Regions from separate parts of the Castellaniella sp. MT123 genome, predicted to be linked through region 2. Evidence: predicted binding sites of a transcription regulator. Region 2 holds the regulator's gene; the other holds the start of a gene.
The links. The regulator FliA, encoded in region 2, starts transcription of late flagellar genes. The targets are predictions, from matches to a motif close to CTAAAGTTTNNNNNNNNNNNGCCGNTA.

Region 1 (13,616 bases), 230 kb from region 2:
ATGACTAGTACGTTCCAGCAGGGTTAAACTGCCCCCGGGCCTGTCACAGAATGTAGGTTATCGACGAGACCGATGAGATCGGCAAAGCCACCAAAATATCGGCTTATCCGGAAATCAGTCGCAACGCTGCCTGCGGAAGCTGATTGGCCTGAGTCAACGCAGCCACGCCTGCCTGCTGCAGGATCTGGGCACGCGTCATGTTCGACACCTCCACCGCATAATCGGCGTCCTGGATGCGCGAACGAGCGGCGGTCAGATCCGCCCCCGTGCCCGCATTTTGCTGGACGATCGATTCCATCCGGTTATCCAGCGCCCCCCATTCGCCGCGTTTCTGGTCCACCCTTTCGATGGCGCGATCAATGGTGGCGAGAGGATCCGGCGGCGTGCGCAGGCGCTGGGCAATGTCGGCCTCGTACAGCGTGATCACTGTCTTGTCAGCCGCCGCATTGCTGGAAACCGTAAACGGATAGTAGGTCGTCCCGTCCAACCGGGTCTTGTACATTGGATAGTACAGATAGACCTCGCCCATGCCATTGACCGTCTGCAGCATATACTGGCCCTGCTGATTTGCCACAACCTTTGCCGATTTATAAGCTGGATAGCCGCCGGAGGAACCATCCAGGCGAAACTCATACCCCCCCTTTCCATCATCCCGCATGACGTCGGCGATCACCCACCCATCCACATCGACATAATTGACCTGTACATTATTGTTCGACGGCTTCAAATAGGCCGTGGTCGTGCCGCTAACATACTGTTCATCACTGACCGAGATCGTCCGGCTGCGGTCAGACACGACCGTGACCTTGTCTTGCGCGCCCCCCGTGGTAATCGTGACATCCGCCTTGTAGTAGGCGTACTGACCGGACAACAGCTTTTCCTCAACGAAATAGTATCCGCCCAGATGCACCAGATTCATGTCCGGGTTGCCCACCTGATCCGTGCCATCCAGGCTCATCGTATAGGCCGCAGTCGCCAGGGATACCGCCGGCGCGGCCTGCAGCGGCTGCGACACGGGCCCCGGTAACGAGGCTTTGTCAATCGAAACACCGGTCTTGGCCTGAGCCGTGATCTGATGCTGATCGCCATGAATGGTGAGCTCGGCCTCACGGTAATAGGTAGTGCCTGAGACCTGATGCTGGATCCAGTATTTTCCGCCCGCGGTCACCACCGCGGCGCCGGACAGCGACAAGGCCCCACCGCCCTGGTCCAGATACTGCCAGCTGCTGATCGATTCCTGCACTGTAGCGGCCACGACCGCGCTATCCACACCGAGCGTCACCGCACTCTTTCGAGTGTCCGTATCGTAGGATGCGTTGATACGCACTTCCTGCAGGCGCCCGCCATTGCCATCCAGTTGCACCACTTGGCGACTGCTGGGTTGCGACATGCGCACCACATTGGGATTGTTGGTGGGCGGCACATAGCTGACGGATGTCCGGGCCGCATCATCCAGATCGATCCGATAAGAACTGCCCGCCAGCGTCGAAACCGGCGTGATCCGGCCAGGGAGTCCCTGCACAGTCAGATCCAGCAAGCCGAGCTCTCGCACACTAAACCCCGGTGGACGCATGTCGAGGGCAAGCTGATCGCCGTCGTCAGCCCCTACCTGTAGGGCGCGCTGCCCGGCGGTGCCATCCAGCAAGGAAATCCCATTGAACGAGGCCGATTGATTCAAGCGCTCGATCTCTTTGAGATTCATGTTGATCTCCGCCTGAATCGCATCCCCCGCGTCACCCGCATACTGCCCGCTCAGTCCCTGAACCGACAGTTCCCGAATCCGCTGCAGCCTGGCATTGATCTCTCCCAAGGCCCCCTGCGCCGTTTGGGACAAGGAAATGCCGTCATTCACATTGCGAGAGGCCTGCGTTAGCCCCTGAATCTGGGATGTCATGCGGTTGGCAATGGCCTGGCCGGCGGCATCGTCCTTGGCGCTGTTGATGCGCAGGCCGGAGGAAAGCCGCTGAATCGCGGCCTGCAAGGCGGAACCCGAGTTTTCCAGGTGGTGCTGGGCCGTCAAGCCGGGCAAGTTGGAGCGAACAGTCAGCATCGATACACAGGGTTATGGTTTGTTATCCATGAGCAGTCAGCCTGTTTAACGGCCGCTGTCAGCAAAAATTAAGGGAAAAAAAGCCCCACTTCCGTTGCCGGAGTGGGGCTTTCCTGCTGTGCAGCCTCTATACCATCAACAATGGCGGAAAGGCTGTTGACGATGTGCCGATTAACGCAGCAGCGTCAGCATGGTCTGCGGGGCCTGGTTGGCCTGCGCCAGCACGGCGGTACCGGCTTGTTGCAGGATCTGGCCGCGCGTCATGTTGGAGACTTCGGTCGCGTAGTCGGCGTCTTCGATACGCGAACGGGCCGCCGACAGGTTGGTGACGGTATTGTTCAGGTTCGAAATGGCGGATTCGAACCGGTTCTGTACGGCACCCAGCTGGCTGCGCAGGGAATCAACGCTAGCGATTGCGCTATCGACCGTAGCCAGCATATTGCCGGTGCGGCCACTGCGCAGGTCCGACAACGCCATGGTATCCGTCTTCAGCGAGAAGGTGGCGGTTGCGGTGCTGGTGACGGCGTCTTGCGGGTTGAGCGCGACGTAGAAATCCGCAGAAGTTCCGCTGGCGACAGTCAGACCATTGTTGGCCAGGTTGGTCGACTCTTGGGCGCTTGATGGTTGAATAGTCACTTTGGCGAACCAGTTGCCATTCGAGTCAACGAGTGCATTCCCACCGACAGTGACGCTGCCGTTGGCAACACCCAGACGCCCGGCCAAAGTGTTCGCAGTTGCTTCGGAAACCGCAGAACCGGTGACACTGGTGGTAGCACCGTAGGCCTTCTGGAAATCGGCAGCGGCGGCATTGGCAGTCGTGCCGGCGGGGCCGGTGACATTGAACGTCGACAGGCCGAGTGCCTTGCTGTCAATCTTCTTCAGATTGATGTTGATGGTTTCATTGTCATTGGCACCAACCTGGACGGTCAGCTTTTGGTCGCTGGCCAGCACCTTGACGCTGTTGAATTGCGTCTGCCCCGACACACGATTGACTTCATCCAACCGCTGATTGATTTCATCCTGGATGGACTTCAGGTCGCTGGCGGAGTTGGTCCCGTTGGCAGCCTGCACGGAAAGCTGACGAATCCGCTGCAGGTTGTTATTGATTTCGTTCAACGCACCTTCTGTTGTCTGGGCGATGGAGATGCCATCGTTGGCATTGCGGCCGGCTTGCGTCAGGCCGTTGATGTTTGCGGTGAAGCGGTTGGCGATGGCCTGGCCGGCGGCGTCGTCCTTGGCGCTGTTAATGCGCAGACCGGAGGACAGGCGCTGGATGGCGGAACCCAGTGCGGACTGGGACTTGGCCAGGTTGTTCTGGGAGACCAGAGCAAGGTAGTTGGTGTTGATAACAGCCATGAAAGACTCCTAAGTGGTTCGGCGAAGATCCGCCCTTGTTGCCCAGGATGACAAACCGAGTGACCTCCTGTTCCACCTGGTTAACGGCAAGAGGGCTCTCAACTTTAGGGATCTACAAAAAAATCATCCTGAACCTAATGACCGGCTGGGCAAGCCGCAGCCACCGTCAACTGGCAGGCGCGGCGGGCGCCGTCAGCCGCGCCCTGCCCAACCGGCAAACATCTGCGTGTAAGCGCCCTCGACACGACCAACAAACCCCTGGGTATCCGCCAGGTCACTGGAGTTCACTTCATCGATCAACCCGGCCTTGTTGAAGAATTTATCCGCCATTATCTTATCCGCAAGAGACACCGCCTTCTCTATGTATTTTTCCTCGGTGTCGGCCACCCATTCCGGATGACCGACACTGGTCAGGACCGATGCCCCGATGCGGCCAACACTGGGCCTGTCAGCCAGCGTGATAAAAGGCACACCCATATACAGCATGTCGAACAGGGTCGTTCCTGAATTATGGGGAAAACAATCTAGGCCGATGTCGGCCTTTGCAAGTGACGGCCAGGGCGGCGTGGCAAATCCCATATAAATCCGATCCGAAGAAATTCCGAACCCTAGAAACCTTAACCGTATGTCATCGCAAACCCCTGCGCTCCCAAAGTCCATGCTGTTGAGCACCAGCCTGGACCCGGGCACCTGACTCAATATGCTTGCCCAGCAACGAATGACCCTATCGTTCATTCTAATCACTCTGGAAAGGCTGATAAAGGTAATGATCTTATTTGACACCTGCGCAATCTGATCTTCCCGCTGATCCTGAAGAAATTCATTGGGAATTCCAGGCCTGTATGTTGCCCACGTTCCCTTAAGTTTCCAAACCTTTTCCGCAAACAGGGCCTCGAAACCTTGCGGGCACAGCACTTCATTGGCCAAATAATAATCAATGGCAGACAGGCCAGTCGTATAACCAAACCCCAGCCACGACACGGAAACAGGGGCAGGCTTCAGTGCAAACACGCCCAGTCTATTTCCCGCCGTGTGTCCTGCCAGGTCAACGAGTATATCTATTTCGTCATTTCTGACCATATCGGCAACCTGATTATCCTTTAGATTATATATGTTCCTCCAGTGATCAGATAACGACCTGAAAATTCCCGTATGGCCATCCTCAATACTCACGTTGGAATATGAATATATGACAAAGCGATCTCTATCATGATATTTATAAAGCGGATTGATGAATTTCGCGACCGCATGATCCTTGAAGTCTGGAGACACATATCCAATCCTTATCTTACGACCGGTATCTTGTTTGTTGCCATGCGGTCTTTGATAGGCATATATTTTACGGAAGAATTCATTTTCAAAATTTTGATAAATCTTGAAAATTTGATCCGCACTCATGTCATGAGCATAATTAACCATGAAGAGCAAATTATTATAAGCCAATATTTTGGCTTCTCTGGCCAGCCTTTTATTTCCTATGATACCTTGGCATATGGCAATGCCCTCCTTTGCTTTGCCAAGCTGAGAATACAGAGACGCCAAATTGACAATCAAAGAAACAGATTCACTGTCTTTTTCCAATCCATCCTTGAAATATCTTTCCGCAGCTTCTATCATCAACGCATGGCGACACGCGACCCCCAGTGCATTATATAAATAGTCCGGAGACCGCTCTTTATACAAAATCGGTCTGGAAATACGCAAAGCCTCTATTGCATTTCCTTTAACCGCAATAACAAGAACGATGGACGGATAAAGATCAGGATCGGATGAAACCCTATCCCTTGAACGAAATGCAATGGACAATGCTTCATCATATTTTCCCTGATAAGCAAGACATCGGATAAGAATGGATAGGGGTCTGGCAAGCTCGGGGAGCTTTTTGCACAGTTGCTTTGCGAGCAATTCAGCCTTTGCATGATCGGCTGCCACAAACATGCTTTCCAAGTCCGCCAGTTGCTTGTATTGTCCCGAAGAGACTTTAATCTTCCTTTCATGGTTCAGTTGCCCGCGCAAGCTGCCGTGTATGTACATATGCAACAGGTACATCACCCAGCACCCATCAGCGCCGTCCTTATCCGACAGGATTCTATCCAGCAAGATAAGCCAGCAGTCTGTGCGACGCGATAACAAAGCCAGTTTATTCAGTTTTCGAAGTAATTCATAAGCGATGCTTGAATCGGAAACGATCAGATCGGAAAAGTCATTTTCCTTATCTATTCTTGCAATATCATCTACATCCTCGTGAGATTGATCAAAATTTACTCTATTAAGGAGCAAAATCTCTAAAAACGCCAGCGAAAGATGAACAGGATTGCCCCACGAGTCCAGTATATCCGCGTGAAACTGCTTGACTTGATCGTCACCTTCTGATCCGCGCGAAGCGTGCAGCTCTGATATTAACTCAGGTAGCGGGAAAACCCCTTCGGGATTGCTTGACGGGTCCGCATCGCCATCCATGCAATAGTTCAATGCACCGGCATCGAATTGCTCGGATATGATCGATAAGACTGCATCGGATGAAAGCTGACACAACGTCTGCAGATCTTTGACGCTTAGACTGGATGGCCAACTAGCAGCCAGCATATCGAGAATATGAGCAGAATCCTCATTTTTGATCTTCTGCTGTCTTCCTTGATTATTCTGATAAATCTGACCTTCGTAGACAGGCGCCCAATCCATGGGTTCCCAGCATCCAGCCCAACGAAGATCTGCTAATTTACTGATTTCGGGAGAAGCACAGGGATTTATTTCACGCTCTACATGGGTCAGCAGCGTGTGCCGCCATAGCCTCGCGGTTGAAAAGTCCAGATACTGCTGACGAATGATGTCGGACTGACCTAGTGTCAGCAGGCTATTTGACGTATTTATCGATATGCCCCAATTTTTTGCCATGCCCAGGTGTGGGTGGCCATCCCCGATGCAAGCCAGTCCAGCCTGATTGGCAGCTTGGGCAAACTCCACATGATATCGTCCTAGAGCATCAGGACTGCCCATGATGATGGGCAGATAGCCTCGTTCGATTTTCCGGCGAAAGTATTCCGCGGCAACCTGCAAACTTAATCCTAGACTATCTGCGCTTGAATCAAAATTATCGAAGAGACTCAACGCCGTCAGCGCCTGTGCTTTCTGATCATCCTCATGACTACCCAGGTGATCCCGCAAATGCAATAGCAAGGCGTCCCTTACGATTTCGAGACTCTTTGCCCCCGGGAATGTCGGATAACCGACACAAGCGAGGCCGCCAGGTTCCAGAAGCGCCTTGCAACGATTCAGAAGATCCTGTGCGACCTCGGTGGGCAGATAGGCAAGCAAATCGGGGCAGATAATGAAATCGAAACTTCCCAATTCAGGGGTAATCTGATCCCAACTCACAGATACGGCATTATAATTTCTTAAGGAACTTAGTTGAGAAACATCAAGGTATGGCTGACCAATAGCCAAGTCTATGATCTGTGAATCAGGATATGACAGCGCACAGGTTGCCAATAGAGGATTATGGCTAATTCCCAAACTCAGAATTCGTGCCTTATTCAATTCGACGGCATCCACACCGTAAAGGTGCGCTGTGGCCCTTAATTGACTGAGTATGGGCTGTTCAATAGAGGCGCTAAAAAAATTTCCATTAAACAAGGCATCTAACATGATAGGCATAGGAAAAAATTATACGGTTTTGGTCATTTATGACTTGAGCACTCCCACCCAGACGACTGATTCACGCGGCTTCTAGCTTTCTCAAAAACCCGCCTGGTGCCACCGTCACCTGGATCCTGTCCTGCACATCAAGATCAAGCATAAAATCCTCGTGCGTCTCAAGGTATTTTTGTACGGCAGTCTTGGGGCTATTCCCCGGATCCCACGGACGATCCTCAAAAAAGCCCGGCGGCATGTCCTCCACGAAGGTATCGAACACCACGCAATAGCTGCCTGCGCTCACCAACGGCGCATACGCGTTCAGTTCGGCCAGCACGTGATCGTGCGTGTGATTGCTGTCCAGGCACACCATCACCTTCGAATAGCCCACCGCCAAGTTGCGCACGCGCTCGACGGTCTCGCCGGCGACGCTGGAGCCCTCGATCATCTGGATGCGAGAGGCCATCGGATGCCGTTCCATTGCAATCCGGTTGTGTTCTCGGATGTCAATATCGATGCCCAGCACCTTTCTGTTCGAGATCCGCGGATCGAACGACACGCCCGCCTCGATCGCATCGCACATGTCCAGCAGCGCCAGCATCGAGGCGCTCAGCGCCAGCGACCCGCCGTGGGCGATACCCGTCTCGATGATCAGGTCCGGCCTGACCGCCCAGATCAGTTCCTGCATCGCCACCATGTCCTGGGGGTACTGGATGATGGGCCGTCCCATCCAATCGAAGTTGTAGACGTACTTGCGCGCCATGGACTCGCGCAGCCAATCCTGGGATAGGCGCTTGAAATTCTCGTCGCGCCCGTACTGGGCGATACGCTCTGCCCGCTCCTGATGGAACGCGGCAACGGGGTCTTGGTTTGTCATGTGATGAGCCAATGAATGATTTATTGATCGGGAAACTTCCGGAATTCTTCCACCAGACTGGGCACTGCTTCGAGCACCGGCACAGGCTCAAAACCGAACTCCCCGCGGACCCGGGTGATGTCGATCGGTGGAAACCGGTATTCGGGCGCATCTGGCGCGTGTCCAACCGTACAATCGGTTGCGCGCGCCAGCGCGGCGCACCAGCGCTCATGCGTCAGATTGACGCCGCTAGCGACGTTGTAGACAGGAGCTTCCCCGTGCAGGCCAATCCGCATGATCAGCCCGACGGCGTCGCGCAACAGGATGTAGTCCTTCTCGGAACTCGGCGCGCTTTGCAGCAGAATGCGCCCCGAGAGCGCCTCCCGGATCAGTTCCGCATGAAAGTTACGGGAATGCGGATCGAACCCCACGACGTTCGAAAGGCGCGCGATGCGGCAGCGCGGCTTGCCTGAATGCAAGCAGATCGCCTCCCCTGCCAGCTTCGATAGGTTGTAAAGATCGGAAGGATCATGGGGGTTGACGGTCAGCGGCACGTCCTCATGCGCACGATCAGCGCCCGCGTACACGCGCGTCGATGAAAGATAGAGAAAGGACTGGAAGCGATGGCGCTCTAGCAAGTCCAAGAGCAGTGACACGTGCGCCCGCACGGTATCGAAGGGGCGGCTGCGAAAATCGGCTGTCATCCCAATACAATAGAATACGTGCCCCAGGTCTATGGCCAGATCCAGGTGCTCGCCCCTGCCGGGGGCATGAACCTCGTGGCCGGCATCAATCAAGGCCCGCGTCAGCGCTTGGCCGATGAACCCGCTCGCACCGAACACCGTGCAGCGAGTCATGAGCGGCTTCCCAACTGCCGCAAGGGGTTGCCGCCATACACGCCATAAGCCTGCAGGTCACCGCGCACGACGCTGCCCGCGGCGATCACCGCGCCCCGGCGCACGCGCGCACCATCGAGCAGCACGCAATTGGCCCCGATCCAGACATCGTCTTCAATCATGATACCGCCCTTGCCGGGCCGGAATCCCTGGCTGCGAATCAGCCGCTCACGCGACCGGTACTCGTGGTTCACCGGCGCGAAAGTGCAATTGGCCGCGATTGCAACGCTATCCCCGATCACGATCCCGTTGCCGGTGTAGAACACGCATCCCGAGTTGATCACCACATCGGCGCCGACGACCATGTCGCCCGTGCCCCCTGCGGGCTTGACCTTAACAAAGGAATCGACCACCGAGCGGGCTCCGATGACGATCCGTGAGCCCCTGACGGAATCCTCGATGTCGGCTAAGGGAGACACGACTGCAGACGGATCCACATCGATCATGCGACCTCCAGCCGCGGCACCGCCGTCACGAATCGCGCTCCTTGTTCGGCCAGGTACCGATTCTGCTCTCTAACTTCGGCTGCGATGTTCCACGGCAGGATCAGTACGTAATCGGGCCTGCGCTCGACCAGCGCCTGTGGCGCGAGGATCGGAATGTGGCTACCCGGCAGATACCTGCCCTGCTTGGCCGGGGCCGCATCGCACACGAAGGGCAGCAAGTCGGGTTTCACGCCCGCATAGTTCAGCAACGTATTGCCCTTGGCTGCGGCGCCATAGGCCGCCACGGTCTTGCCCAGGCGCTTTTGCTCCAGAAGGAAGCCCAGCAGATCATCCTTGACCCGATCGGCGCGTGCCTGAAAAGCCTGATAAGTGGCCAGATCCAGCAAGCCACTCTCGACTTCCAGGCGCAGTACACGCTCGACACCGGGCCTCTGCTCGATCATCGCTGCAGCATGGCAGCCGTAGATCCGTACGCTGCCGCCGTGCGTGGGCAGCTCCTCGACGTCGTAGATCCGCAGGTCCGCCGCCTCGAAGATACGCTGCACAGCGTGAACGGACAGGTAGGAGAAGTGCTCGTGATAGACCGTGTCGAACTGGTTGTTCTGGATCAGGCGCAGCAGGTGCGGGAACTCCAGCGTGATCGTGCCCTCGGGCTTCAAGGCGGCCGCCAGGCCGCGTGTGAAGTCATTGATGTCGGGCACATGCGCATAGACATTGTTGCCGGCAATCAGATCGGCCGGGCGCCCTTCGTGCGCCAGCCTCTTGCCCAGCGCTTCGCTAAAGAACTCGCGCAGCACCGGCACACCGATCGCCTCGGCTGCGGCCGCCGTGCCGGTCGTGGGCTCAATGCCCAGGCACGGGATGCCAGCGGCAACGAAGTTTGTCAGTAGGTAGCCATCGTTAGAGGCCACTTCGATCACGAAACTCTCGTTTCCCAATCCTAGGCGCTCGGTGATTGTCTGTGCGTAGCGCTGCGCATGAGCCAGCCACCCGCTCGATGTGCTGGAAAAATAGGCATAGTCGGGGCTGAACAATTCATCGGCGCGCGCGTAGTCCTCGGTCTGCACCAGCCAGCACTGGTCGCAAACGCGGACCTTCAGCGGAAAATAGGTCTCAGGCCGATTTAGGTCCTCGGCCTTCAGATAGGCGTTGGAGGGCGGTGCAAAGCCCAAATCCAGGAACGTATGGCGCAGCATCGCGCCGCAATGGCGGCAATTCATAAGTTCAAATCCAGTCCGGTAAATTCCGATGTCAGCCGGGGGTGTGTCTGGTCGCGCCCGGACTGCAGGGTGATCGGCAAAGGCCATTCGATCGCCAGCGACGGGTCGGTGGCCAACAGCCCCGCCTCGGCCTGGGCAGCATAGGGCGCTGTGTGCAGATATAGCAATTCGCAATCGTCAGTGAGCGCCTGGAAGCCGTGCGCGAAGCCCTCCGGAATCAGGAAGGCGCAGCCATTCTCGGCCGATAATTCTACGGCTCGCCATTGCAGGAACGTGGGCGACCCGGCCCGCAGATCCAGCCCCACGTCCCAGATCGCCCCGCGCAGACAGGTGACGAGTTTCATCTCGGCATGCGGCGGGCGTTGAAAATGCAGGCCCCGCACTGTTCCTTGCGACTGGGTTAAGGTGTGGTTGATTTGGGCGATAGATTTATGCCAGCCAGCGGGCGCCAGCTCTTCAGCGCAGAATAGCCTCGACAGGAATCCCCTCTCGTCGCCCATGCGCTGGCGCTGTACGACGCGCAGGCCCTCGATACCGGTCTCGGCGACGGTAAAGCGGCTCATGGCGCTGCGCCCGCTTGCTCGAACGCCTGGATGTCCGCCTCGCACAAGGCGCGGGCATCCGCACCTTCATTCTGAAGGCGGTACCAATTCATCGTCCGCACGATCGATTCTTGCAACCCCCAGCGCGGCTGTACACCCAGCACGGTGCGCGCCCGGGCGATCTCCAGGGCCAGCCAGCCGGCTTCATGCGGCCCTTCCGTGCCGTCGCCCCACTGGATGTCCCCGCTGCCATAGGCATGGCGCGCCCGCTCGATCACCTGACGCACGGTGGCGGCCTCGTGTGTGTGCGGGCCGAAGTTATAGGCGCCCGCCAGCGCCGGCTGCGCCTGCAGGGCCTCGGCCAGGCGCAGGTAGGCGCCAATGGGTTCGAGCACATGCTGCCAGGGCCGGGTCGCGCGCGGGCTGCGAATCTGCACGACCCGGCCAGCCTGCCAGCAACGTGCCGCGTCGGGAATCAGGCGGTCGGCCGCCCAGTCCCCGCCGCCGATCACATTGCCCGCCCGCGCCGAAGCCACCGCCACGCCCTGGGCGGCCAGCCAGGCGTCACGGTAGCTGGCGATCACCAGTTCGCTGGCCGCCTTGCTGGCGCTGTAGGGGTCGTGTCCGCCCAGCGCATCGTCCTCGCGGTAGGGATAGGCCTGCTCCAGATTACGGTAGACTTTGTCGGTCGTCACCATCACGGCGGCGCGCACGCTCTCCAGGCCGCGCAGCGCATCAAGCACGTGGGCCGTGCCCATGACGTTGGTGGCGTAGGTCGCCAGCGGATCCTCATAGCCGGCGCGCACCAGCGCCTGGGCAGCCAGATGAAAAACGATCTCTGGCTTGGCTTGACGAATCTGACCCGCCACGGCGTGCGCATCACGAATGTCAATGAAGTGGCTTTCGCAGCCATCGTCTACCCGAGCTAGGGAATAGAGGTTTCGTTCCTTGGATGGTGGCAATGCTATTCCCGTGACCTGGGCGCCTAGCCGATGCAGCCACAATGCCAGCCAACTGCCCTTGAAGCCCGTATGGCCGGTCAGCAGCACCCGTCGGCCCCGCCAGAAGGCAGGATCCGGATCAACCAAGGCTGGCTTGCCAACCTGCATCACGCCCAGGTCTTCCACGGCGCCTGACCCGACACCCATAGATCCTCCAGCAGATTCTTTTCCCGCAACGTATCCATGGGTTGCCAGAAACCACTGTGTTCAAACGCCATCAACTGGCCGTCACGCGCGAGCGAGGCGAGCGGCTCACCTTCCCAACTGGCCTGGTCGCCTTCGATGCGATCTAGGCACTTGGGCGAGAGCACGAAAAATCCACCATTGATCAATCCGCCATCACCTCGGGGCTTCTCGGTAAAGCCTGCCACCCGTTCGCCGTCGCGATTGAGCGCTCCATAGCGCCCTGGCGGCTGCACCGCCGTCACCGTCGCCAAACGCCCATGCTGTTCGTGGAACTGGATCGAGGCACCAATGTCCACATCGCTCACCCCATCACCGTAGGTAAAACAGAAGGCATCCTCGTCCTTTATATAATCGCGCACCCGCCGCAGACGCCCTCCTGTGAGGGTGCTCTCACCCGTGTCCACCAGCGTCACCCGCCAGGGCTCGGCATGCTGGTGGTGGACTTCCATGCGATTGCTCGTCATGTCGAACGTAACATCTGACATGTGCAGGAAGTAGTTGGCGAAGTACTCCTTGATCACATAGCCCTTGTAGCCGCAGCAGATCACGAAATCTCGGATCCCATGATGCGAATACATTTTCAGGATGTGCCACAGGATGGGCTTGCCCCCGATCTCCACCATCGGCTTGGGCTTCAGGTGGGTTTCCTCGGAAATGCGGGTGCCCAGGCCCCCCGCCAGGATGACTGCTTTCACGACAAGGCTCTTTAAGAAATGAAGTACTGCCAACCGACGAACCTGAATTGGTGCGACGATCACAAGCATTGACTCACAGCTTTATTGAAGTATAGGAAACGCCGGGCTGGCCCAATTCTTTGAACAATGGCCTGGATGGGGTGCCCCAAGCGACCTGACTGTAACCGTCGACGACAGCCCCGTGGTGTGCGCTCTTGTGATGGCAAGTGTGGAGTATTGATGAGCCGGTAGCCTGTCGCCCGGCTGATGCCCGCTTTTGCAGCAGCTGTCTCAATGGGATGGTTCTGTCTGAGCCTCATGAAAAGCCTCGTTTGGTGATCGGTTACATGGCGGCCCGGCACAACGGCGATTCTCTAGATTTGAAAACCACTACCGTAACGGACCGGCCGCGATCACAGCCCCCAGAACATCTGGCAGCGCGTCGGGTGCGTGCCTACGCACGGGCTACGCCCTCACTTCGGCATGCGCCCGACGCGCTGTCTCATCTTGATTGACGCTGAGTCTCACTTTGATTGTCGCGCCGCACACAATTCTTTCCGATTACGTCAGTGAATAGGTGATTGGGTTCATGTCGTTGTCGAAAAAATGATTATGAGAGATGTCACCACGATTATCTCTCAACCGATAAGTTGCTGTCACGCAGACACCAGTCCGGCTATTCATCAGGTAAGCGCCGTCGATGCTCTCAACGTTTGGATGGATACTGATTTCATTGCATCTTTGCTCAAGGACTTT
Region 2 (15,835 bases):
CGGATGATGATCTCGTAGGAGGCAATCAACAGGCGGGCGATGTCGCCACCGCGTTCGGTATCCACGCCCGCCTTCAGGCCGGAATCGACGATGTCGATGGCCTTGGAGATGGCCTTGCCGCGCTCCGCGATGTTGCCATTGCCCAGGTGGTGACGCGCCTGTGCCAGCGCGGTCAGGGCGCCGCGAAACAGCAGCGAGATCAGCCGTTCCGGCGAGGCGCTGAGCACTTCGGTTTCCAGGCCGATGGTGGTGTAGGATCCGGTGGCCCGGGCAGTGCGGGAGCGAGGCGCGTAGGTCATGATGATGCGTTATTTCTTCGTGCTGGTGCCATTCAGGGCGCCGAGTTGTTGCGTCAGGTAGCTGCCAAGCGAGTTCATCTGGCTGACCATCGCGTCGAGCTGGCTGAACTGTGTGCGGTAAGTCGCCATGCGTTGGTCGATGCGGTCCGAGGTCTCACTGTACTGCTTCTGGATGTCGGTGATCGTCTTGTTCAGGCCGTCGGTGGCCGCGGTCAGGATGCCGCCCGACTTGGTGAAGGTGTCGGCCGTGTCGCTGACCCGTTTGCCGATGCCAGTGGCGCTGGTGAACAGGGATTTCACGCCACTGTTGTTGCTGGCTAGTGCCTGGCTGAGTTTCGCGTCGTCGATCTGCAGCTGGCCGGTCTTCGGGTCGGTGGTGATACCGATCTGGCCCAGGTTCGTGCCCAGGCTGGCATCGAAGCCCCCAGAGACTGCATCGCGCATGCGGGTCTGCACCGATCGCGCCACGGAATCCCCGGTCAGCGCCGAGGAGGTCTGGCTACCGACGTCGTAGGCGGTCAGGGAGTTGATCGTGCCCAACAGACTGTTGTAGGAATTGACGAAATCCTGGATGGCCTTCTTGGCGACCGAGGTGTCTTGCGCGAGGCTGAGACTGGTGGCGGTCGTTGTGGTTTTGTTCAGGGTGAGCGTCACGCCATCGATGGCATTATTGATGGTGTTGGTCGAGCTGGTGATTGCAATGCCGTTGATCTGCGCCTTGGCGTCGGTGGCGGCCTGGACGCTGAAGCCCGCATTGCCGTTGTTGTTGGCGTTGGTGGTTGCGTCATAGCCCAGGAACTGGTCCAGGGTGGCATTGTTGGTCACGGAGACCGAGGTGACGGCGTTGGCCGTGCCGGTTTGCCGGCTGGTGAACAGCAGGCGGTAGGGCGTGCCGCTGCCGTCGTTGACCAGGGTGGCGTTGACGCCGATGTTCGGGTCGCCGTTGATCGCGCTGACCAGGCCATCGAGGGATGTGCTCTTGCCGGTGAGATCGATGGACTGGGTTTTGCCGTTGATGGTGAGATTCAGCGTGCCGTCCGTGCCGATATTGGTCGTGCGATCAGCGCGGCCGCCGAACACCATGGTCTGAGTCGAAGCCAGGGAGTCGACCTGGATTGAGTACTGACCCGGGATCGCCTGGCTGGTCGCGGTGGCGGAAATGGCATCGGATCCGGGAGTGGCGGCGATCGTGCCGAAGGTATCGGTTTTACCCACCGCGTCGGCGGTTTTCTGGAACGCGGAGATCGCGCCCTGCAGCTTGCCGTAGGCGGAAAGCTTGGACTGTGCAGCGATTTGTCGGTTCTGGATGACGGTCAGGACCTGGCTTTCGTTTTTCTGCAGATTGGTGAGCAGATCGTTCAGCGGGAGACCCGAGATTCCGAGGGAAGAGATGGTTGCCATGGTGCGTACTCCGTTTGATCCATTATGCCTGGAATTGCGGGTGGCAAAACCGGCGGGTGCGGTGCGATTCAGTGATAATTCAGGGGCTTGACGACGTGGCGGTTCACGCCTTCGTGTCGACCCCCGAGCCCTGCAACTGGACGATCATTTTGGCGATGCGCAGGACGGCCTCGGATGGGATGGTGCGCAGGACCTTGCCGGTGTCGTTGTCCACGATCGAGGCCACCAGGCGCTGGGCATCCTTATCCATCTCGAAACGCATGCCGGTGGACCAGGCCTTGAGGCTGTCGTTGACCGATTCCAGGGCCTTTTCCAACGAGGATTTCGGCAGTTCGGGGGAGGCCTTCCCGGTCAGGTGCCGCTGGTCGGCCTGGGGAAACGGGCTGGACTGCGCGTTTTCGGGGGGGGGGACCTGGGTGGCCGGCTCGGGCTTGGCGCCGGTGCGTTCGGACGCGGCGGGGGCTAGCCCCAGGCTGGCGGAGGTCAGTTGGTTTCCGATCGAGTGAATCATGCAAGTTCCTTTGCGGAAGTGGTCCACGTGTTCCGAAAGAATGACCGGCGCGTCGCCGCCCGATGCCATCCGGCTTGGTTTCTCAATCGAACATAACGGCGCGAAACTGTAAAAGTTTAGAGAAGGGTGGTCGGAAGTCCCGGTCCCGAGTGGGGGGGAAGGCCGCCTTTCCCTCAAAATCCCGGGTGAATGCAAGGCTGCTCAGGATGATGATTCAGGCCGGCTTGGTGCATACTGCCAGCTTTATTTTGTGTGTCATGGGTTGCGCGATGCCTCATTCCGAGGACCAGCTGATTGCTCAATATGCGCCGCTCGTGCGCCGGCAGGCGCTGGCGCTGATCGGCCGGTTGCCAGCCAGCGTCGAACTCGATGATCTGATGCAAGCCGGCATGATGGGGCTGCTCGATGCCGTGCGCCGCTATCAGCAGCAAGCCGATGCGCAGTTCGAGACCTATGCCATCACGCGGATTCGCGGCGCCATGCTCGACGAACTGCGAGGTCAGGACTGGCTGCCGCGCAGCGTGCGAACCAAGGCACGCGTGATCGAAAAGGCCGTGCAGGTTTTGCGCCACAGGCTGCTGCGGCAGCCCACCGAAACGGAAATCGCAGCGGAAATGGGGGTCGATCTGGCGGAATATCGGTCCCTGCTCGAAGATGCCCAGGGTGTGCAGGTTCTGATGGTCGAAGACCTGGCGCAGCATCGGGAAGGCCAGGATGGGACGGCTGTGCTGGATGCAGCGGCAGGCAGCCGCGCCGACAATCCGCTGGACTGGCTGATGCGCGACGGGTTGCGTAACGTGCTGATCGCGGCCATCCGCAACCTGCCGGAACGCGAACAGCTGCTGCTGTCTCTGCAGTTCGAGCAGGATCTGAACCAGAAGGAAATCGCGGCGGTCCTGGGGGTCACGGAGGGCCGTGTATCCCAGTTGCGTTCCCAGGCGGTGGCCCGGATCCGCGCCTGGCTGTCCAGCCATTCCTGGGCACCCGACGCGGGCGAAACCGACTACGACTATCTGTTGTAGGGCTCGGGCACGTCGCGAGACCTCAATCGCATCTTGTGCGTTGAATAAGGTTTATTTAAAATATATCTTATGCGGCCGAAACGGTCGTTTCATCTGGAAGAGGAAATCTCGTCATGAATATCGATCGCTTCAAGAACCACCATGTTGAAATCCTGAGCGGCATCGCGGCGCTGCGAAAATTGGCTCATCAGGGCGTTGCCGACCACGCAGTTGATATCGCCCACAATCTTAAAGCGCTGTCGCAGGTGGTGACCCAGCATCTAGCTGTCGAGGATCGGATCCTGTATCCCTCGCTGGAGCGCAGCGGCGACGAGCGCATGGCCGGCATGAGCCGGGCTTATCAGAACGACATGCATGGCATTGCCAGTGCGTTTATCAATTTTGCGCGCCGCTGGGGCAATGCCACGCTGCTGACGAAGGATCCCGATGGCTTTCGCACCGACGCCAACGTGGTGCTGAAAAACGTGCATGCCCGCATGATGCGCGAGAACCGCGAGTTCTATCCGGCCATCGAGGCGCTGTAGGCCGTTTTTGTCTTTCCCGTCATCCCCGGTGTGCATGCAGGCCGGGGTGAATGGGACCGCGCCCGTGGCCGCATCGCGCGGAAAGCCATGCATACGAAAAGCCATTCATTCTTCATCCTATAATGGAAGGCTAGTTTCCCCCATCGCGGCCAAACGAATGAAAACATCCGAAATCCGTCAGAAATTCCTGTCCTTCTTCGAGTCGAAGGGACACCAGATCGTCCCGTCCTCGCCGCTGGTGCCTGGCAATGACCCGACGCTGCTGTTCACCAATGCCGGCATGGTCCAGTTCAAGGATGTCTTCACCGGCAAGGACACCCGGCCGTACAAGCGGGCCACGACGGCGCAGCGCTGCGTGCGCGCCGGGGGCAAGCACAACGATCTCGAGAACGTCGGCTACACCGCGCGTCATCACACGTTCTTCGAGATGCTGGGCAATTTCAGTTTTGGCGACTACTTCAAACGCGATGCCATCCTGTATGCCTGGACCTTGCTGACCGAGGTCTACGGCCTGCCGAAGGACAAGCTTTGGGTCACCGTCTACCAGGAAGACGACGAGGCCTACGACATCTGGGCGCGGCAGGTGGGCGTGCCCACGGAACGGATCATCCGCATCGGCGACAACAAGGGTGCGCGCTACGCGTCGGACAATTTCTGGCAGATGGCCGATACAGGCCCCTGCGGTCCGTGCTCCGAAATTTTTTACGATCATGGCCCGGAGATCTGGGGTGGCCCCCCGGGATCGCCCGAAGAAGACGGCGATCGCTACATCGAGATCTGGAACCTGGTGTTCATGCAGTTCGAACGCGATGCCCAGGGGACGATGAATCCGTTGCCCAAGCCCTGCGTCGATACCGGTATGGGGCTGGAGCGCATCGCCGCCGTGTTGCAACACGTGCATTCGAATTACGACATCGACCTGTTCCAGCACCTGATCCGCGCCGCGGCCCGGGAAACCGGCACGGCAGACCTGACGGATAACTCGCTGAAGGTCATCGCCGACCACATCCGCGCGTGCAGTTTTCTGGTGGTCGATGGCGTCATCCCTGGCAACGAGGGGCGGGGTTACGTGCTGCGGCGCATCATCCGACGTGCCTTGCGCCATGGTCACAAGCTCGGGCAAAAGGGTGTGTTCTTCTATCGGCTGGTGGCCGACCTGGTCGCGCAGATGGGCGCAGCCTATCCCGAACTCGCCGCGCAGCAGGCGCGCGTCGAGCAGGTGCTGCGCCAGGAAGAAGAACGCTTCGGCGAAACGCTGGAAAACGGCATGCGGATCCTGGAAGCGGCCCTGGCCGATTTGCCGGTGGGTCAGCCGCTGGACGGCCAGACGCTTTTCACGCTGTATGACACCTACGGATTCCCGGTCGATCTGACCGCCGACATCTGCCGTGAACGCAAGATCCAGGTCGATCTGGATGGTTTCGAGACGGCGATGGCGCGTCAGCGCGAACAGGCCCGTGCGGCGGGCAAGTTCAAAGCCGCCGCCGACCTCGCCTACGATGGCGTGGCGACGCGTTTCGATGGTTATGAACACCTGGACGGCCAGGCGACCGTCACCGCGCTCTACGTCGACGGGGCCTCCGTGCCGTCGATCGCCCAGGGCCAGGATGCTGTCGTCGTGCTGGACGCGACGCCGTTCTATGCGGAATCCGGCGGTCAGGTGGGGGATGCCGGCCTGATCAGCGGCGCGTCCGCGCGCTTTCAGGTCGCCGATACCCAGAAGATCCAGAGCACGGTGTTCGGTCACCACGGCAGTCTGATCGAAGGCACCCTGTCGGTGGGCGATGTCGTACAGACACACGTCGATGTTCAGCGCCGGGCCGACACCATGCGCAATCACTCCGCGACGCATCTGATGCACAAAGCCCTGCGCCTGGTGCTGGGCGATCATGTGCAGCAGCGCGGTTCGCTGGTGGATCCGGACAAGACCCGTTTCGACTTCGCCCACGACGCGCCCCTGACGCCTGAACAGATCGCCCAGGTCGAATCCATCGTCAACGACGAGGTGCTGGGCAATCAGGCGGTGGTCACGCAGCATCTGAGCTATGACGAGGCCGTGGCGGGCGGCGCGATGGCGCTGTTCGGCGAGAAATACGGCGACGTCGTGCGCGTGCTGGACATTGGCTTTTCCCGCGAGCTGTGCGGCGGCACACACGTTGCCCGCACCGGTGATATCGGCCTCTTTAAGATCGTCGCCGAGGGCGGCGTGGCCGCCGGCATCCGCCGGATCGAGGCCATCACCGGTCGTAATGCGCTGGCCTGGGTCCAGCAGACCCAAGGGGTGCTGGATCAGGCCGCCAGTCTGCTCAAGACGCAGCCGGCCGGCGTACCCGAACGCATCGTCGCCCTGCAGCAGCAGACCCGCCAGATCGAACGGGAACGGGAACGGCTGCAGGATAAACTGGCCGCCGCCGCAGGCTCCGATCTGGCGGGGCAAGCCATCGACGTGGCAGGGGTCAAACTATTGGCCACCCGCCTGAACGGCGTTGATCCCAAGGCGTTGCGTGGCATGGTCGATCAGCTCAAGTCAAAACTGCCACGCGCCGTGATCCTGCTGTCCGCCGTGACGGATGACAAAATCAGCCTGGTGGCGGGGGTCAGTCCTGAACTCACGGCGCGCGTCAGGGCCGGCGATTTGATCGGCGCCGTGGCGACCCAGGTGGGCGGCAAGGGCGGCGGGCGTCCGGACATGGCCATGGGGGGCGGCTCCGATGTCGCATCGCTGGATGGCGCCTTGGCGGGTGTGCCGGCCTGGTTGGCGGCTCGCCTGGAGGAGGCCGCCTGATGGCCGATGTGTTGCCGCAAGCCGACCAGGAAATCGATGCACGGGGGTTGAATTGCCCTCTGCCGATCCTGCGCACTAAAAAAGCCCTGGCCCGCCTGGAAAGCGGGCAGGTGCTGGCGGTGCTGACGACCGACCCGCATGCGGTCCGGGATTTTCAGGCCTTCTGTCAGCAGACGGGCAATGCTCTGTTGGTGCAGGAGACCCGCGAAGAAGCCGTCACGGTCCATTACGTCAGGCGGCGTTAGATGGATTTCCCGACCGGCGTGGGTTTTTCCCGTCGGTATGGGTGTTTCCCCACCGATGGCGTTCCCGCTTGACGGCGGGATGTGTTGTTTTTCATGGTCTGGCCATTGGGCATCCAGAGAATCCATTGCGGAATCTGGGTGCCTGATGCTAGAATTTCGTGTTTTACACCGAATTATCAAAGGATTATCAATGGTTGTGATTCGTCTGGCCCGCGGCGGCTCGAAGAAGCGTCCCTTCTACAATGTCGTTGCTGCCGATTCGCGCAATCGTCGCGATGGCCGTTTCATCGAACGCGTGGGTTTCTACAACCCCGTGGCCGGTGAAGGTCAGGAAAATCTGCGCATTGCCCTGGATCGCGTCCAGCACTGGGTGTCCAACGGCGCCCAGCTGTCCGAAACCGTCGATCGTCTGGTGAAGGAATACTCCGCCAAGGTTGCGGCCGCGGCCTGATCCAGGCGTGGCTCGGCAATCTGTCACGGCGGACGACGTCCGCCCGGATGTTTCCGTTCCGGATGACCTGGTCGAAGTCGGCCGGGTGGTGACGGCGCATGGGGTGCGCGGCTGGCTGAAGGTCCAGCCGTATTCGCCTCAGGCCGAAGCCCTGCTGAATTCACCGGTCTGGTGGCTGAAGGCGCCTGATTCCGTTCTGGAATCAGGCGCATTTTCGCGTCCGCGCGGCATGCGGGTCCAGGGTTGTCGCCGTCACGGCGGGCAGTTCCTGGTTGCCCAGCTGGAAGGCGTCGTGGACCGCGATGTTGCCGAGGCCATGCACGGCCACACCGTCTGGGTGTCGCGCACGGCTTTCCCGGCCGCCGAGGACGGGGAATATTACTGGGTCGATCTGATTGGCTGTGATTTTTTTGGTCAGGGCGATTCCGGCGAATCCATGCCGCTGGGGCGCGTCGACCAAGTGCTGGACAACGGCGCCCACGCCGTCCTCCAGGTGACGCGGGGCGCGGTAGATGAGACTGGCGTCTTTCAGGCGCGAACCGATGCCCGGGGGCGGCCTGTCCACGAGCTGGTCCCGTTTGTGGCCGCCCATATCCAGCGGGTGGACTTGCTGGCCCGACGGATCGAAAGCGACTGGCCCGTCGATTTCTGATCGCCGTCCGGCCTTATCCGGCCGGCGTATCCGGCGTGGCGACGCTTTCGGAAAGGATCACGTATGCGTTTTGATCTGATCACGCTGTTTCCCGAGATGTTCGCGGCCATCCGCGATCAGGGGGTCAGCGGCAGGGCGCATCAACGCGGCTTGTGGTCGCTGCATACCTGGAATCCCCGGGATTTCACGACGGACGTGCATCGCACCGTGGACGACCGCCCCTTTGGCGGCGGACCAGGCATGGTCATGATGGCCGAACCGTTGTCGCTCGCGGTCGATGCGGTCCGCCTGGCCCGCCGGCAGGCGGGGGCGGATCGGGATGATTGCCTGGCCCCCGTGGTGCTGTTGTCCCCGGCGGGCCCGGTGCACCGGCAGGCCCAGGCGCGTGCCTGGGCGGGTGGCACCGGCGCCATTTTCGTGTGTGGGCGCTACGAAGGCATCGACCAGCGCTTTATCGATCGCCACGTCGATCTGGAAGTGTCCCTGGGTGACTTTGTACTGTCGGGCGGGGAACTGGGGGCCATGGTCCTGATCGACAGCGTGGTGCGTCTGCTGCCGGGGGCGCTGCACGATGCGCAGTCCGCGGAGCAGGATTCCTTCAATCCGGCGCTGAGCGGCCTGCTGGACAGCCCGCACTATACCCGCCCGGAAGTCTGGCGGGATTCGGCAGTGCCCGAGGTGCTGTTGTCCGGCCACCATGCCCGGATCTCCGCCTGGCGTCGACAGCAGTCCCTGCGGTTGACGGCGGCCCGCCGCCCGGACCTGATCGATCAGGCACGCCAGGCGGGGGAACTGGACGAGACGGATGAAACTGCTTTGTGCGAAGGCATGCGGGAAGCTCCCGCTCGGGGCCCGACGTCCGCCTGACCGGATCATCCGATGCCGGCCGGTCCGAGCCCCGGCGTAGGCTCGGGGCGTGCGCCGCGTCCTATTCGACGGCAAGATGCGGCGAAGCGGGATTCGCCGGGATGCCCGGGCTGTCCGGCGCGATTCGGTATTGCCGCCAGACCCAGACTGCTTCGGGGCCGTGTGGCCGTGAGCAGATGATATTGGCCGCGCAGTCGCGCGTGTCGTTGGCCACGTAGTGCAGGAAGATGGCGGTCTTTCGCGCCTTCTGGACATCCGTCAGGTTCGGGGGCCGTTCCTGGGACGGGTAGCCCAGATAAGCCTGGTGGGCGTAGGGCCCGGGCACAAGACGCATGGCATCCTGGACGAGCCGGGCACCGGCGATGTGATCCGGGTGATCGTGTCCGGGGCAGCGCCAGCAGAGTTTCGTGTAGGGGATCTCGATCGAGGCATCCATCAGCCGCACGAGCGTGGGGTTTTCCGTCTGGATGATGGCGGCCAGCAGCGTCACCAGGCTGTTGCGGGTATAGGTTTCCTGATAGGGCGCGTAGGCCTGGACGTCGGTTCCGGCGACGGATTCCAGCTGGCTCAGCGGGGTCAGGCTGCCCCAGCCATGGCCCAGCCACGGGTCGGGAATGCGCAGCATGATCAACTGCACCCCGGGAGCGGCGCGCAGGGTGTGGCGCACCAGCGTCCTGCCGCCGACCCGCCAGCCGTCCGTCACCCAGCGATTGGCGACCTCGGCCATTTCGGCATAGGCCGCCATGATCCCGCGTTCGCGCGCCTGCAGGTAGGGCTGGCCTTCGCCGCGATCGGCGGCCGTCAGATAGACCACGCGCACGCATTGTCTCTGGTGGATGGCGGTCTGCTGATCCGGGTTCATGAAGAGGAGGTCGTCATCCGGGTGCGCGACGAAACCCAGCACAGAGCCGCGGCGGCAATCGGCGGCTCGGGCCGCTGCAGGCTGCGGCGGGGCGGGCAGCAGGGCCGTCGATGCCGCCGGTAATGACGCGGAATCGAGGGATCGCTGTGACGCGGGTACGGCGCTGACGGCATTATCGACCGGGGCAGCGAAAGTCAGGGTCCAGATCAGGCAGAACAGGACTGCCAGGCAAAGGCGGGCGGCGTGATGGGTGGACGTGAGATTCATGAAGGCGGCACGAGTGAGTGCCGCCATTCTAATCCCGATCAGCCGCTGAAGCTCAGGCTTGGAGCGGGCTGGGCGTGGATCCGCCGATTGTCCGCTTCCTGGGGGTCGAGCCGGAAGGTGGCCACCAGGCGGGCCAGCGTGTCGGCCTGATCCTTCAGACTGGCGGCGGCCGCTACGGATTCCTCGACCAGACTGGCGTTCTGGCGTGTGACGTCGTCCATCTGGGTGACGGCGGCGTTGATTTCCTCGATGCCGGTGGTTTGTTCGCGGCTGGCGGCGCTGATCTCGCCCATGATGTCCGTGACGCGGTTCACGTCGTTGACGATCTCTTGCATCGTGGTGCCCGCCCGGGCGGCCTGTTCGTTGCCTCGGGCCGTTGCCGCGACGGAGGTGTCGATGAGCCCCTTGATTTCCTTGGCGGCGGCGGCCGACCGTTGCGCCAGTGCGCGGACTTCGGCGGCGACCACGGCGAAACCGCGCCCCTGTTCGCCGGCGCGGGCGGCCTCGACAGCGGCGTTCAAGGCCAGGATGTTGGTCTGGAAGGCGATGGAATCGATCACGTCGATGATGTGGGCCACTTGCCCGGATCGGGCATTGATCTCCTGCATCGTGTCGACGAGCTGGGTCACGATCGCGCCGCCGCTGGTGGCGGTGCGCGCGGCTGCGGCGGCCAGACTGTTGGCCTGCTGGGCATTGTCGGCATTCTGCCGCACTGTGGCGGTGATCTGTTCCGTCGTGGCGGCCGTTTCCGTCAGCGAACTGGCCTGCTGTTCGGTCCGGGCCGCCAGGTCCAGGTTGCCGGCGGAAATCTGGGCCGAGGCAGAGGCGATCGAGTTGGCTCCCCTGCGCACATTGCCGACGATGGTCGCCAGATGGTCGCGCATGTCGTGCATGGCATACAACAGGCTGGACCGGTCCTGCGCCCGTAGCTGGATCGGAACGGCCAGGTCTCCGTCGGAGATGCGGTCGAGGATGGAGGCGGCATACGCCGGCTCGCCGCCCAACTGGCGCAGCAGGGCGCGCGTGATGCGCAGGTTGACGTAGCCTGCGAGCAGGCTGAGCAGCACGATCAGGCTGCCCAGCAGATACCGTGTCGTGATCAAGTAGTCGGACCGTGTGGCAAGCACGCCGTCGAGCTGGGTCAGTGCCATATCGTCGAGCTGGAATTGTGCGTCGATGGCGGTCGTGAACCGCGAGAAATAATCCCCTGCGGGAAATTGCAGCGTCTGAGCCTTGATGATCCGCTCCTGAGCGAGCTGGATCGCCTGGTTGGCGCTGTCGAGTGCGGCCCGGCCCGCTGCGGACAGGGCGTCCTTGAGCTGCGGATCGAGCCGGGTGGCATTGTCCAGCGCCTCGGTCAGGCCGTCATAGTGCTCCTTCGCCCGGTCGATCAGGACCCGGATCTCGATGCGCTGTTCGGGCGTGGCATTGCCGCGCGCCAGCAGCCCGGCGCCCATGGCGCGTGTCTGGCCGAAGATCTCGGTCAGGCGTGGGGCCTGGTTCAGCGCCGCATCGATCAGGTAGTAGCTCTGGGCCTGTGGGTCGAAGCTCAGCCCGTAATCCTGCAGCAGCAGGGATTTAACGCGCAGCAAGTCCGCGTTCAGCCGGGTGTGCGTCGCGAAGCTGTCGGTCGCGGAAATGGATCCTTGGCTGACCTTGGCGCGGAGTGCATCCCAGTTTTCGCGGATTCGCTGCCAAAGGGCCGTCAGGGCCGGATCCTGGGTACCTTGTCGCAGGGACTCATCCAGGGCTGCGAACGCCTGATCCACCTCGGCCTGTTTGGCGCGGCGGTTCGCACCGGCCGATGCGTCGTTGTTAAGCACCAGCATGGACAGGCCGCGATGTTGCTGGGTCAGCTGCAGAACCGCCAGGGTCTGGCGCAATGGCACAAGTCCCCGGGATTCCAGTTGGGTGGCCTGGATGACCTTGCCGGACCCGGTCAGAAACAGGATGGTTGGCGCAGCAACCAGGACCACGCCGAAAACGGCCAGAAGGGCGAATTTCTGCCACAGGCGCAGCTGGTTCAGCCAGGTGTCGAAGCGGTTGGTCTTTTGTGCGATGGTGGGTTTCGTTGACATCGTCTGCCTGATTGATAGGGGCCTGTCGTACGTAAAGTGGAAGCCCACTCTGGTGGGGCCTGCGAAAAGGCCATCGTACGGTGCTCGGGGTTTTCCCCATTTGCCTTATATCAAGCGCAGTGAGGGATTCACGACCCGATTGGCTCATGGTTCCGGTTCCCGAATACCGGGCCGTGGCTCGGGGTTCATCCGGCAAGTCCGTCCTTTGGATTGATTAAATTAATTTCGTTTGATATTATATCATTCGATATTTGTTTTTTGGGGTGGAGGGGCGGACCCGGCCATCTCGCTCATCATGTCCTTCGTCGCACGGATCGACCGTTTTTGTACGCAGCATCCCGAGGCCCCCCGGGACGCCATCCTGGCATCCCGACTGTTGTTTCATACGGCCCGTGCGGTGCGCCAGGCCATTGCGTCCGCGCTGCGGCCGTTCGATCTCAGCATGGATCAGTATCTTGTCCTGTGCCTGCTCGGCACCGATGACGATGAGCCCAGCTCGCCGTCGCTGCTGGGCGATACGCTGGACATCACCCGCACCCAGATGACCCGACTGCTGGATCCGCTCGAGGCCCGCGGGCTGCTGACCCGCCGCACGCGCGGGACCGACCGGCGCAGCGTCGAATTGCGCGTCAGCCCCGAGGGCCAGCAGGTCGTGCGGGATGCCGCCGGCGCGGTGCATGCGGTCTACCAGCGGGTGTGGGGGACTCTGCCCGCCGATGTCGGGCAGACGGTCGTTGATGGCTTGCGGCAGGTGCATGACGCAGCGGTGTCCGGTTCGTGACTTCCCCGCCGTCCGTTTCCGTTCGGCGCGGGCTGCGCCTGGGCGTTAATCGCATCCTGGGACACAGGCAGCGCCGCACCCTGGGCATGCTGCTGCTTTCCCTGATCGTGTCCATTGAATTCTTCGAGAACATCGTGTTCGTGTTCTCGGCGCAGCACATCATGGGTGGCATCGAGGCCGATCCCCGGGGATTCGCCATCGTCCAGGGGGCGTATGCGGTCGGCAGCATGCTCATGATCGTCAAGCAGCAGTGGCTGGCGCGCGCCCTGGGCTATCGCCGCTATCTGCTGCTGGCGCTAGGGCTGTTTCTGTGCGGGGCGCTGCTGGGGGCGGGCAGCACCGGGCTGAGTTCGATGACGGTGGCCCGTTTCGTGCAGGGGTTCGGGGGCGGGGCGCTCTTTACCAGCGCTCGGGTGCTGATCAACGTCATGCATGCTCCGGTCCATCGGCCTCGGGCGGCCAGACTGTTCATGATCGGCATCTTCCTTGCCTCGGCGGTGGCCCCTGCGGTTGCCGGCGAACTGATCGACCGCGGCAGCTGGCGGGATGTGTTCTATGTCGTGGTGCCCTTTGTGTTGCTGGCCCTGGTGGGTGTCTGGCTCTGGTTGCCGGATGTGGACCCCGATGCGTCCGTGGAAAGGCCGCTCTTGCAGCCGCTGGTGGTGTTCGGACTGGGGGTGGCGGCCTTGCAGTTGGCCTGCAGTGAAGCGCGGTACGACGTGTTCTCCCAGCCTCTGCGGCCGCTGCTGCTGGCCGGTGGCGGCATGGCTTTGCTGGCAGTGTTCCTGCGGCATCAGTGGCGCCACGAGCGCCCGGTCATTCAGTTGCATGCGCTGCGCAATCCGGTGTATCGCATCGGGCTGATCCTGTATTTCGTGTACTACCTGATCAGCTATCTCAGCGGGTACCTGTTCCCCGTCTTCGCCGAACAGGCCCTGCGGATGCCGGTGGCGGCGGTCGGCTGGCTCAACGCCATGGCGGGGCTCGTCAGTCTGTGCGGCATCCTGGTGTATCTGCGGCTGGGTGCCCGCCTGGCGCGCAAGAAGCCGCTGATCGTGACTGGACTGATCCTGATGGCGGGGGCGGCGCTGTGGTTCGCGGCATTGCCCGACGGGGTTGCCCGAGCCCAACTACTGCCGGGCATCATCCTCAAGGGCCTGTTTGGCGTGTTGGTGGTGATTCCGGTTGCCGGGGCCACGTTTCGCAGCCTGAGCGCCGAGCAGTTCTCGCACGGTTATCAGACCAAAAATCTGATGCGCCAGATGGCCAGTTCGCTGGCGGCTTCTCTTGGGGCGGTCATTCTGACCAACCGGCAGGCGGCCCTGCATGAAGAACTGGTAGGGCAGCTGGCGCACGCCCAGACGCAGTCCTGGTTTTCCCAGACGCAGCTTGCCTTGCAGGGGCATGGGCTGGACCCCGCGCTGGCCGGGCAATGGGCGGCGTCCTGGCTGGATGGCCAGATCTCGCGGCAGGCCGTGCTGCTGGCCAGTGATGACCTTTACCGGATGATTGCGGTGCTGGCCGCCGCGGCGGTCGTGCTGGTGCTGTGCCAGAAGCGCATGGCGTGATCGACTTGCGCGCATCAGACCTGTGGTCGTGTCTCTTGGGCGACGACGTGACCGGGGCTTGTCAGTGCGCGGTCAGCGTCTTCGAATTGCCGGCCTCGTCAATCGTTTCCAGCGCCACCGGGCGGCGCCATATCAGGGCCAGGTATTCCAGCACTTTCTGGGCGCGTTCCAGATCGAGGCCGCGGCCATCGGCCACATGGTCGTGGCGCAGCATCAGGCTGCCGTCATTGCCTAGTGCGACGGCCTGCACGTGCGGCGCGGCGAAATTGAATTTGGGGGCGATCAGCTGTTCGCACAGAGTCTCGATGTCCACGCTTTTGATTTCCACGCGGGTTCCCGTCGTCTGGTCGTGTCGGGCGCGGTAACTCAGCAATTGCAGTTTCTCGACCAGGGCCTCATCCAGATGATTGCGGATGAAGCTGAAGTCGTCCTCTTCGGCGCGAATCCGCAAAGCAGTGTCTAGGCCCTCGTGTTCGATGATGTGTTCCCACATGGTAAAGCCGACGTGGTAGGGGTTGAGCGCCAGTGCGACGTCTTTGCCCGTGGCATAGGGACGGATGACGTCGGAATGTGATTTGATGGCGTCCAGGTACAGGTCGTTGGGCAGAAAATTGGCTTCGCGCAGCAGGCGCGCGTGCCAGTAGCTCGCCCAACCTTCATTCATGATCTGGCAGGCGAATACCGGATAGAAATAGAACGATTCCTCGCGCACCGCCAGAAAAATATCCCGTTCCCAGCCTTCCATGTCGGGTGCGTAACGCGCCACGAACCACAGCAGGTCGGATTCCGGATGCGGCGGGATGGGCGCGCGTTCCCGCCGCTGGATGGGGGGGGTGATTTCGCCGGGCAATTCCGCATAGCGTGAACGAAAGCCTGTGGGTTTCTGGCCTGCCTTGGGCATGACGTGGGTCTGGTAGTCCGGCCGGTGGATCGGCTGGTCCACGTCGATGTGCTGTTCCAGCGCAAGCGCGGCATCCAGGACTGCCTCTACGCGCCGTTGCCCGTGTTCCTCGATGGCGGCCTGGATGCTGCGCGCGCGTTCCGCCGTTTCGGTCACGATGTGATAACCCACCTGTTTCTGCATCCGTGCGAACAGGGCGTTGTTTTTGGAAAAATCGGCGTGTCCCAGGACGTGCGCGGTCACCAGCGTGTTCTGTGCCAGTCCGTTGTCGGTGACCAGATAGGCGCGGTTGGGGTTGCCTGGAAACACCACTTCGAAGATGTGTGAGCCGCCCATCCGGTGCTGCACGTGCTGGTGGATGTAACGCACGCCGAACGACCAGTGCGGCATGCGGATAGGCAGGCCGTACACGGCGACTTCCATCATGAAAGTGTTGGGCACCAGTTCGAAGTCCACCGGGTCATACACGAGCCCGTTGCGCGCGGCCAGGGCCTCGATCTTCGGCATGTAGCGCGTCAGCTGTTCGAGGCCTTGAGCGTGTGCGGCTTGCATGTCAGGTCTCCTCGGCCGCGTTGGCGCTTGCCTCGCGCTGGAAGAAGCGGCGCACGGCGTTCCAGACGT

Region 1: ABCV34_RS04555 (FliC/FljB family flagellin) is a predicted target of FliA. The motif match lies at 3,488-3,514, and genes of this name have one in related genera.

Annotation. Positions count from the first base shown of each region.
Region 1 covers NZ_CP154879.1:985,554-999,169, forward strand. The annotation lists gene ABCV34_RS04550 (flagellin) at 104-2,050, opposite strand; gene ABCV34_RS04555 (FliC/FljB family flagellin) at 2,222-3,406, opposite strand; gene ABCV34_RS04560 (hypothetical protein) at 3,599-7,051, opposite strand; gene ABCV34_RS04565 (cephalosporin hydroxylase family protein) at 7,122-7,916, opposite strand; gene ABCV34_RS04570 (NAD(P)-dependent oxidoreductase) at 7,937-8,752, opposite strand; gene ABCV34_RS04575 (acyltransferase) at 8,749-9,237, opposite strand; gene ABCV34_RS04580 (class I SAM-dependent methyltransferase) at 9,234-10,457, opposite strand; gene ABCV34_RS04585 (dTDP-4-dehydrorhamnose 3,5-epimerase family protein) at 10,454-11,020, opposite strand; gene rfbG (CDP-glucose 4,6-dehydratase) at 11,017-12,147, opposite strand; gene rfbF (glucose-1-phosphate cytidylyltransferase) at 12,108-12,881, opposite strand; gene ABCV34_RS04600 (DUF2971 domain-containing protein) at 13,422-13,616, opposite strand, start outside.
Region 2 covers NZ_CP154879.1:1,210,351-1,226,185, reverse strand. The annotation lists gene fliS (flagellar export chaperone FliS) at 1-299, opposite strand, end outside; gene fliD (flagellar filament capping protein FliD) at 309-1,700, opposite strand; gene ABCV34_RS05610 (flagellar protein FlaG) at 1,804-2,211, opposite strand; gene ABCV34_RS05605 (RNA polymerase sigma factor FliA) at 2,481-3,233, shown strand; gene ABCV34_RS05600 (hemerythrin domain-containing protein) at 3,347-3,757, shown strand; gene alaS (alanine--tRNA ligase) at 3,915-6,542, shown strand; gene ABCV34_RS05590 (sulfurtransferase TusA family protein) at 6,542-6,787, shown strand; gene rpsP (30S ribosomal protein S16) at 6,978-7,238, shown strand; gene rimM (ribosome maturation factor RimM) at 7,246-7,890, shown strand; gene trmD (tRNA (guanosine(37)-N1)-methyltransferase TrmD) at 7,954-8,757, shown strand; gene ABCV34_RS05570 (PIG-L family deacetylase) at 8,819-9,913, opposite strand; gene ABCV34_RS05565 (methyl-accepting chemotaxis protein) at 9,925-11,964, opposite strand; gene ABCV34_RS05560 (MarR family transcriptional regulator) at 12,260-12,745, shown strand; gene ABCV34_RS05555 (MFS transporter) at 12,742-14,313, shown strand; gene ABCV34_RS05550 (SpoVR family protein) at 14,375-15,766, opposite strand; gene ABCV34_RS05545 (DUF444 family protein) at 15,768-15,835, opposite strand, start outside.